Regions from separate parts of the Streptomyces sp. NPDC057438 genome, predicted to be linked through region 2. Evidence: riboswitches for the same ligand, from Rfam matches in the RefSeq annotation. Region 2 holds a riboswitch; the other holds the start of a gene.
The links. Region 2 has a riboswitch for cobalamin ahead of ACFU5F_RS35890 (energy-coupling factor ABC transporter permease). Riboswitches for the same ligand answer to the same signal wherever they lie in the genome.
Positions count from the first base shown of each region.

Region 1: it holds a riboswitch for cobalamin, as region 2 does, so the genes downstream of both, cobN (cobaltochelatase subunit CobN) here and ACFU5F_RS35890 (energy-coupling factor ABC transporter permease) in region 2, are expected to answer to the same signal.

Region 1 is NZ_JBHVDD010000005.1:165,463-169,763, reverse strand. Features, by position in the region: gene ACFU5F_RS05785 (precorrin-8X methylmutase) at 1-134, opposite strand, end outside; gene cobG (precorrin-3B synthase) at 256-1,578, opposite strand; cobalamin riboswitch at 1,658-1,799, shown strand; gene cobN (cobaltochelatase subunit CobN) at 1,869-4,301, shown strand, end outside.
Region 2 is NZ_JBHVDD010000098.1:12,746-17,046, reverse strand. Features, by position in the region: gene ACFU5F_RS35910 (amidohydrolase family protein) at 1-74, shown strand, start outside; gene ACFU5F_RS35905 (energy-coupling factor ABC transporter ATP-binding protein) at 56-898, opposite strand; gene cbiQ (cobalt ECF transporter T component CbiQ) at 895-1,644, opposite strand; gene ACFU5F_RS35895 (energy-coupling factor ABC transporter substrate-binding protein) at 1,650-2,156, opposite strand; gene ACFU5F_RS35890 (energy-coupling factor ABC transporter permease) at 2,153-2,866, opposite strand; cobalamin riboswitch at 2,896-3,101, opposite strand; gene ACFU5F_RS35885 (hypothetical protein) at 3,349-3,942, shown strand; gene ACFU5F_RS35880 (MFS transporter) at 4,039-4,301, opposite strand, start outside.

The DNA of each region.
Region 1 (4,301 bases), on a different contig from region 2:
CAGGCGTGGATCATCCGTACCGCGACCTGGCTGACGTCGGCGGGCAGGGCCGCGAGGTCCGCCTCCGCGCGGATGGTGGCGAAGGACTGGCGGTAGATCGCCGGGCCGTCCTTCTCGTAGTCGTAGGTGGTCACGGTGGTCTTCTCGCTGCTCTCGGTCGGCGTACGGGGGTCGTTCGTGCGGGGGTCGTGCGTGCGGGCGTAGTCCGGGTAGGTCGTGCGCGTCATCGGGGCCGTGCCGTGCGGGTTCTCGGCCTTATGCGGTGATCTCCCCCAATACGGCGGCGAGTCGCGACGTGTCCGCCATGGGGGCGGTGCGCGGGCTTCGGCCGGGGGTGGTGCGGGAGAGCTGGTAGCCGCCGCTCTCCACCGCCACCACGTCGATCCGTTCGCCCCGGGGGTGGCCGCAGCGGCGCTCGCAACCGGACCAGTACAGGGGAAGTCCGGCGCCTCCGGTTGCCGCCAGGCTCCCGGCCGCGTCCGCCCGTACGTCCGCCAGGGACTTGGCGCAGCCGGGCCGTCCGATGCAGGCGCCGACACGCAGCCAGGGGGAGGCGGGGTCGGTGACCAGACCGGTCACGGAGAGCCGGGCGAGCGCGTCGGCCGCCTGCTCCTCGGTCAGGTCCGGTACGGGGACGACGACTCCGCGCCACGGGGTCAGCCGCAGCTCACGGCACGGCGTCGCGGCCGCGAGGGCGGTCAACTCCCGCCACTGGAGGGGGGTGAGGCGACCGAAGGGGGCGTGCACGGAGAGGGCGTCGCCGACGGTTCCCGGCGGCGGGCCGCCCTCGGCTCCGGCCGGGCTCGTCCCGCACTCGGTACGGGGCCGGCTCACGGAGTCGACGCCGACGGCGGCCAGCCGGTCCCGGACCCGGCCGGGCAACCCGTCCTGGAAGGGGAGTTCGGTCACCCGCCAGACCCGGGCCCCGCCCTCCCGCGCCGCCTCCAGGAAGGTCTCGGCGGCGGTCAGCGCGGCACGGGCCGCGTCCTCACCGGGGACCGACAGACTCTCGGCGGCCGTCCCCAGGCTCAGCAGGGCACCACCGTCCTCGGCCGCCCGGACGGTCACATCGGCGTCCAGCGCGGCCACATCGCCCCGCCCGTCGTCGAGAGCGAACAGGAACCGGCCCGACAACCCCCGCGCCGTCCCACTCGCGCACAACGCGGTGTCGAGGGCGGACAGCCAGGGCCGTACGTCGCGCAGACCGAGTCCGTCGAGACCGGACAGGGGCGAGGCGACGATGTTGCGCACCCGTTCGTGTCCGGCGGACGGCAACAGCCCGGCAGCGTCCAGCGATCGGGCCAGCTCGCCCCCGCAGCCCTCGGCCAGCCCACGCAGTTGCACATTGCCGCGGGAAGTGAGGTGAAGATCACCGTCGCCGAGCCGTCGTGACGCCTCCGCGAGCGCCTCGGCCTGCCGGACGCCCAGCACACCGCCGGGCACGCGGACCCGGGCCAGCGCCCCGTCGTCCGCCGTATGCAGCCGCAGCGCCCCCGGGCAGGCGTCGCCACGGTCCCGTGTGACCGCTGTGGCCTGGGACGATGAACGCGGGGGAGGCGTGGACATGGCGGCGAGCATACCCACCGGCACCCCGGACGTATCCTCCGCCCTTTTGAGGCGACCCTTACTATGCTGCTTGGTGGATCATCCGGTCCGCCGACGCCACCAAGGCGCTAGGGTCTGTCGTCGCATTCCCTAGGGGAGGAAGCCCGGTGTGAGTCCGGCGCGGTCCCGCCACTGTGAGCCCGTCCCAGGAGGGTCGGGCGAGTCAGGAACTCCCTTCCCCGTACCGCCCGGTCCGCCCGGGCAGGGGAGACTCCGATCCGACACCGCCCGGGGCGCGGACCCCGAGGAAGGCCAGCAGCCGCATGCAGCCATCGCCCGGGGAGCGCTCGACGCAGCCCCGCATCCTGCTCCTGTCGACCTCCGACACCGACCTGCTCAGCGCCCGCGCGGCAGCCGGCCCGGTCCCGTACCGCTTCGCCAACCCCTCCCGGATCGCCCTGGAGGACCTCCCGGACCTCCTCGACGGCACCGGCCTGGTCGTCGTACGCCTCCTCGGCGGCATCCGGGCCTGGCAGGACGGCCTCGACCTGCTGCTCGCCGACGGCCGCCCGGTCGTCGTCCTCACCGGTGAACAGGCGCCCGACGCCCAGCTGATGGCCGCCTCCACGGTCCCGGTCGGCATCGCCGCCGAGGCCCACGCCTATCTCGCGCACGGCGGCCCCGCCAACCTGGAGCAGCTGGCCTGCTTCCTCTCCGACACCGTCCTGCTCACCGGGCACGGCTTCGACGCGCCCGCGCCCGCGCCCTCCTGGGGCCCGCTGGAGCGCACCCCCCGCGACACCGCCGACGGCCCGACCGTCGCCGTGCTCTACTACCGCGCCCACCACATGAGCGGCAACACCGCCTTCGTGGGCACCCTGTGCGAGGCGATCGAGGACAAGGGCGCCCGTGCGCTCCCGCTGTACGTGGCCTCGCTGCGGGCCCCCGAGCCCGAGCTGATCGAGGAACTGCGCGCCGCCGACGCCATCGTGACCACCGTCCTCGCCGCGGGCGGCACCAAGCCCGCCGAGGCCTCGGCCGGCGGTGACGACGAGTCCTGGGACGCGGGCGCCCTGACCGGCCTCGACGTGCCGATCCTCCAGGCCCTGTGCCTGACCGGCTCGCGCGCCGCCTGGGAGGAGAACGACGAGGGCGTCTCCCCGCTCGACGCGGCCAGCCAGATCGCCGTTCCGGAGTTCGACGGCCGGCTGATCACCGTCCCGTTCTCCTTCAAGGAGATCGACGAGGACGGTCTCCCGGCCTACGTCGCCGACCCCGAGCGCGCCGCCCGCGTCGCCGGGATCGCCGTACGCCACGCGCGACTGCGTCACATCGCCAACGCGGACAAGCGCCTCGCGCTCGTCCTGTCCGCCTACCCGACCAAGCACTCCCGCATCGGCAACGCGGTCGGCCTCGACACCCCCGCCAGCGCCGTCGCCCTGCTGCGCCGCCTGCGCGAGGAGGGCTACGACTTCGGGACCGACGCCGAGGTGCCGGGCCTGGCCTCCGGCGACGGCGACGAGCTGATCCGCGCGCTGATCGAGGCGGGCGGCCACGACCAGGACTGGCTGACCGAGGAGCAGTTGGCCCGCAACCCGGTCCGGATCCCGGCGGCCGACTACCGCCGCTGGTACGCCGGACTCCCCGAGGAACTGCGCACCTCCGTCGAGGAGCACTGGGGGCCGGCACCCGGCGAGATGTTCGTCGACCGCAGCGCCAACCCGGAGGGCGACATCGTCCTCGCGGCCCTGCGCTTCGGCAACCTGCTGATCCTCATCCAGCCGCCGCGCGGCTTCGGCGAGAACCCGATCGCGATCTACCACGACCCGGACCTCCCGCCCTCCCACCACTACCTCGCCGCCTACCGCTGGATCGCCGCCCGTGCCGACGACGGCGGGTTCGGCGCCGACGCGATGATCCACCTCGGCAAGCACGGCAACCTGGAGTGGCTGCCCGGCAAGAACGCGGGCCTGTCCGCCGCCTGCGGCCCCGACGCCGCCCTCGGCGACCTGCCGCTGGTCTACCCCTTCCTGGTCAACGACCCGGGCGAGGGCACCCAGGCCAAGCGCCGCGTCCACGCCACGCTCGTCGACCACCTGGTGCCGCCGATGGCCCGCGCCGACTCCTACGGCGACATCGCGCGCCTGGAGCAGCTCCTCGACGAGTACGCCCAGATCTCCTCCATGGACCCGGCGAAGCTCCCCGCGATCCGCGCCCAGATCTGGACCCTCATCCAGGCAGCCAAGCTCGACCACGACCTGGGACTGAACGACCGCCCCGAGGACGACGGCTTCGACGACTTCCTCCTGCACGTCGACGGCTGGCTCTGCGAGGTCAAGGACGCCCAGATCCGCGACGGCCTGCACGTCCTCGGCAACCCGCCGACCGGCGCCGACCACGTCAACCTGGTCCTCGCCGTGCTCCGCGCCCGCCAGATCTGGGGCGGCACCACCGCCCTGCCCGGTCTGCGCGAGGCGCTCGGTCTCGACGAGTCCGCCGCGACCCGTACGACCGCCGACGAGGCGGAGGAGAAGGCCCGAGCGCTGGTCCAGGCGATGGAGGACGCGGGCTGGGACCTCGCCGCCGTTCCCACCGAGCACGGCGAACAGGTCGCCGCGATCCTGGAGTTCGCCGCCCGGGAGGTCGTGCCCCGGCTCGCCGCGACCACGGCCGAACTCGACCACACCGTGCATGCCCTGAACGGCGGCTTCGTCCCGGCCGGTCCCTCCGGCTCCCCGCTGCGGGGCCTGGTCAAC
Region 2 (4,301 bases):
CCGCGCTCGGCCCGGCGGAACACCGGGAGGTCTTCGCGGGCACCGCCGTCCGCGTCTACGGCCTGCGGACCTGAGCCAGGGCCGCCAGCTCCTCGGGGGTACGCGGACCGGCCGCGTCCTCGGTCAACAGGCCCTGCTCGCGCAGCAGTCGGGCGACCGCGATGCCCCAGGGCAGCCGCAGCCCGGCCTGCTGGAGGAGGTCCGTGCGGGCGAGCATCGCGGCCACCGGGCCCGTACGCGCCCCGGACGGGGTGAGCAGGGCCGCGTCGTCGGCCCAGCGCAGGGCGAGGTCGACGTCATGGGTGGCCATGACCACGGTGGTGCCGGACCGGCGCAGCTCGTCCAGGGTGGCGAGGAGCCGTTCCTGTCCGTCGGGGTCGAGCCCGGCCGTCGGCTCGTCGAGAATCAGGACCCGGGGCCGCATGGCGACCGCGCCCGCGATGGCGGTCCGCTTGCGCTGGCCGTAGGAGAGCAGATGGGTGGGCCGGTCGGCGAGGGCGCCGATGCCCAGCGCGCCGAGTGCCTCCTCCACCCGGGCCCGCACCTGTGCGTCGGGCAGCCCCAGGTTCAGCGGGCCGAACGACACGTCCTGGGCGACGGACGCCGCGAACAGCTGGTCGTCCGGGTCCTGGACGACCAGCTGGACCGTCGTCCGCAGCCGGGTCAGCCCCTTGCGGTCGTACGTCACCGGCCTTCCCTCGACCGCGAGTTCGCCGGTACGGGGCCGCAGCCCCCCGCTGAGCAGCCGCATCAGCGTCGTCTTGCCGCTGCCGTTGCGGCCCAGCAGGGCGAGCGCGCGCCCCTCGCGCACCTCGAAGTCGAGCCCGTCGAGCACGATCGGGCCGTCCTCGTAGGCGAAGGAGGCGCCCCGCAGGGTGACCAGCACGGGGTCGCTCATGGCAGCGGCCTTTCCAGGACGAAGGTGAGGGCGGCGACGGCGGCGAGGAGCGCGACGCCGGCCCCGACGAAGCGGGCGGAGATCCGGGCCTCGGGCACCAGCACGCGCAGGGTGCCGTCGTACCCCCGCCCGGCGAGCCCGGTCTGCAGCCGGGCCGCCCGGTCGAAGGCCCGGACGAACGCGGTGGCGCCGAGCCCGGCGAGCGAACGCCAGGTCGCGGCCCGCGTGGTGTGCCCGAGCCGGGCGGCCTGCGCCTCCCGGATCCGGCGCACGGAGTCCAGCAGGAGGAAGCTCATCCGGTACGTGACCAGGGCGACGTCCACCACCGGTGCGGGCACCCCTGCCTTCACCAGGCGCGGCAGCAGGTCCGACATGGGCGTGGTGAAGGCGAACAGCAGTACGCCGAGGGAGGCGGCCGAGGTGCGCAGCAGCAGCTCCCCGGCGCGGACCGGGCCGCCGTCGGCCAGGGTGACGAACCCGTCGGGCCCGCCGACCTGGACGAGCAGCGGCAGCGCGCCGGTCACGCAGAAGCCCAGTGGCACCCGGTAGGCACGCCACAGCCGGCGGCCGGGGACGCCCGCCGGGCCCAGCAGCACGACGAGCGCGGTCAGCAGGACCAGGGCGGCGCCGGGCCAGGGCGGCAGGGAGATCGCGAGCACGGTGAGGCCGAGCCCGAGCACGGCCTTGTCCACGGGATGGCGGTGGCGCCAGCGGCTGCTGTGCGCCGCCGCGTCGATCGGCAGCACGGGGGTCAGACCCGCCCGGTGGGGGAGTTTCCGCCGGGACCGTCGGACGCGCGCTCCTCGTCGGCCGTGGTCCTCGTGGCCGGGGAAGCCGCGGTCGCCGTCGCGGCCGCGGTGGCTGTCGATGCCGCCGTGGCGTTCGCCTCCGCGCCTGTCGCCTCCGGCCCTGCCGCCGGAGCCGGGCCGGTGTCCGCCCCGTCCAGCTGCGCCCGGGCCCGTGTCTCGCCCTGGCGCCGACCTCGGTGGAGGCCGAAGTAGTAGGCGAGGACGCCCGCGCCGAGCGCGGCCTGCAGGGAGAAGAGTGCCGACTCGATCTCACCGGACGGCGGCTCGTACAGCGGGGAGAACCAGGGCTGGTAGTCCGGCTCGATCTCCGTGATCGCGGTCTCCGCCTCGCCGTCGGCGCCCGTGAAGGGCTCCTTCTTGTGGTCGCCGAGGCCGAGGGCCAGTGGCAGTACGGCGAGCGCGGCCACGACGAACAGCAGCAGGAGGTTGATCTTCGTGTTCCGGTTCACCGGGCCACCGCCTTCGTCTCGGCCTCGGTGCCGGCGCTGTCGCGGCCGGCGGTCAGGAGCACGCCGAGCCGGGTCAGTTCGCCCTTGCTCGACTGCACCAGCAGACGCATCACGAGAACGGTGAGGAGACCCTCGCTGACCGCGAGCGGGATCTGGGTGACGGCGAAGATGGAACCGAACTTGCCGAGCGCGCCCAGGAAGCCGCTGCTCGGGTCCGGGAAGGCGAGCGCCAGCTGCACGCTGGTGACGCAGTAGGTGACCAGGTCGGCGACGAACGCGCCGAAGAACACCGTGACCATCAGCGGCACGTCGAACCGCCGCAGCAGCCGGTAGACGCCGTAGCCCGCCCAGGGGCCGGCGATCGCCATCGAGAAGACGTTGGCGCCGAGCGTGGTCAGGCCGCCGTGCGCGAGCAGCAGCGCCTGGAAGAGCAGGGTGATGGTGCCCAGCACCGCCATGATCGGCGGCCGGAACAGGATGGCGCCCAGCCCGGTGCCGGTGGGGTGGGAGCAACTTCCGGTGACCGACGGCAGTTTCAGCGCGGACAGGACGAAGGTGAAGGCTCCGGAGGCGCCGAGCAGCAGGGTGCTCTCGGGATGCTCCCTGACCTCACGGGTGAGTGCCCGGACTCCGTGGACGACGAACGGCGCGGACGCGACACCCCAGGCGATCGCGTGCGCCGGAGGAAGGAAACCCTCGGCTATGTGCATGGCTCAGCAGACCCTCTCCAGCACCTCGTGGATGGTTGACGCGCCTTGGCCGGTCTCCTGGCTGACGGGTACCACCGCCCGTGCTCCGCCTTCCCGGGTCACAAGACCCAGTGGCTGTCCGTGAGGACTGGAGCCGGACTTCCCGATCACAGTGGCGAGGGCCGCACCGGCATCACACCGGATTTCCCGTTCACCAAGGCGTGGTGACAGTAGTGCCCACACAAGGGCGCTGACAAGCGGAGACGAGGGGCGCGCGGGCGCCGTGGAACAGCTCACACCCCCGCGCACGCCCCACCGTCCCCCTGCCGCACACGAGTGACCTCGCGACGTCGGCGGACGGCGGGCAGTGTTCGCACTGGTGGCCGCCCTTGGCCAGGGAGGTCCCGGAGTTCATTCCCGCCGACCGGGGCTCCACCGTGTCGGGTACCAGGCTCGCGCTCGGGGAGCGCGTCGAGTACCCGTCACCGTACGGCAGTTGCCCGATGCCGGGTCACCGGCCTGCAAGGCGGGGGAGCCTGACGCCTGACCGAAAAAGGTGTACTAGAACCTCGCCGTCACCGGTCGCCGTCGCCGTCGCCCTCGTCATCGGCACCGTCGAACTCCTCGGTCTCGTCGCCGACAAGGCGGGTCCGCACGGCCCGTTCCGGGACGGGGTCGCCGGCCTCGACCTCAACGTCGCCGGCTACGCCGTCGTCGGCCTGTTCCTCGTCACCTGGGCGGTCGCCCTGCTGGTGTGGCGGTTCGCCCGGATCGAGGAGAAGCGGACGACGGGCCGCCCTCCGACTCCCGGCGCGCCGGGCCTGACCTGTGATCCGCCCGCAGACCGGCGCACCCACGATGCATCCGCACGCCCCCGGCGCATCGACGATGGTCCACGGCCCGCCCATACGTCGGTCCCGAGCCATGGGCAGCGCCTGGCCGGGCGCCGGGCAGGCTCCGCCCCTGCGGTCGGAGCCGCGACTCGCCCTCGCCCGCGCGCCGATCACCCGGCCGAGGCTCCTTCCGCCCGACGGGCCGACCGAGGACATCCAGCGTCCGTGGCCGCCGGGATCGCGGAGACGACGACCCGGCCCTGACACGCCGGGCGCAAGTTCCGGGCAGCCGGTCCGGATGCATGAGCAGGAAGGCGGCGACCCTCCGGGCGGCACTCGGCGTCTGACGGCAGGGCACCGCTACCGGGCGTGCAGCCCGTCCGCGAGGTGCCCGTGGCTGTGCCGCCAGCCCGTCGGGACCCGCAGGGCCCCCACCAGGTGGGGGTGGCCCAGTGGGAGGTCCGCGTGCACATGGGCCGTCGTCGCGGGAGCCGCGGGCGAGCCGGCCGTCGACCGGGCCTTTGACCCCGTCGGCGGCCACAGCCGTACGGCCAGCAGCGCCGCCGCCAGGGCGATCGCCCCCAGCGCGAGCACCGCCCGGCCGAGTCCGGCCGCTCCCAGCC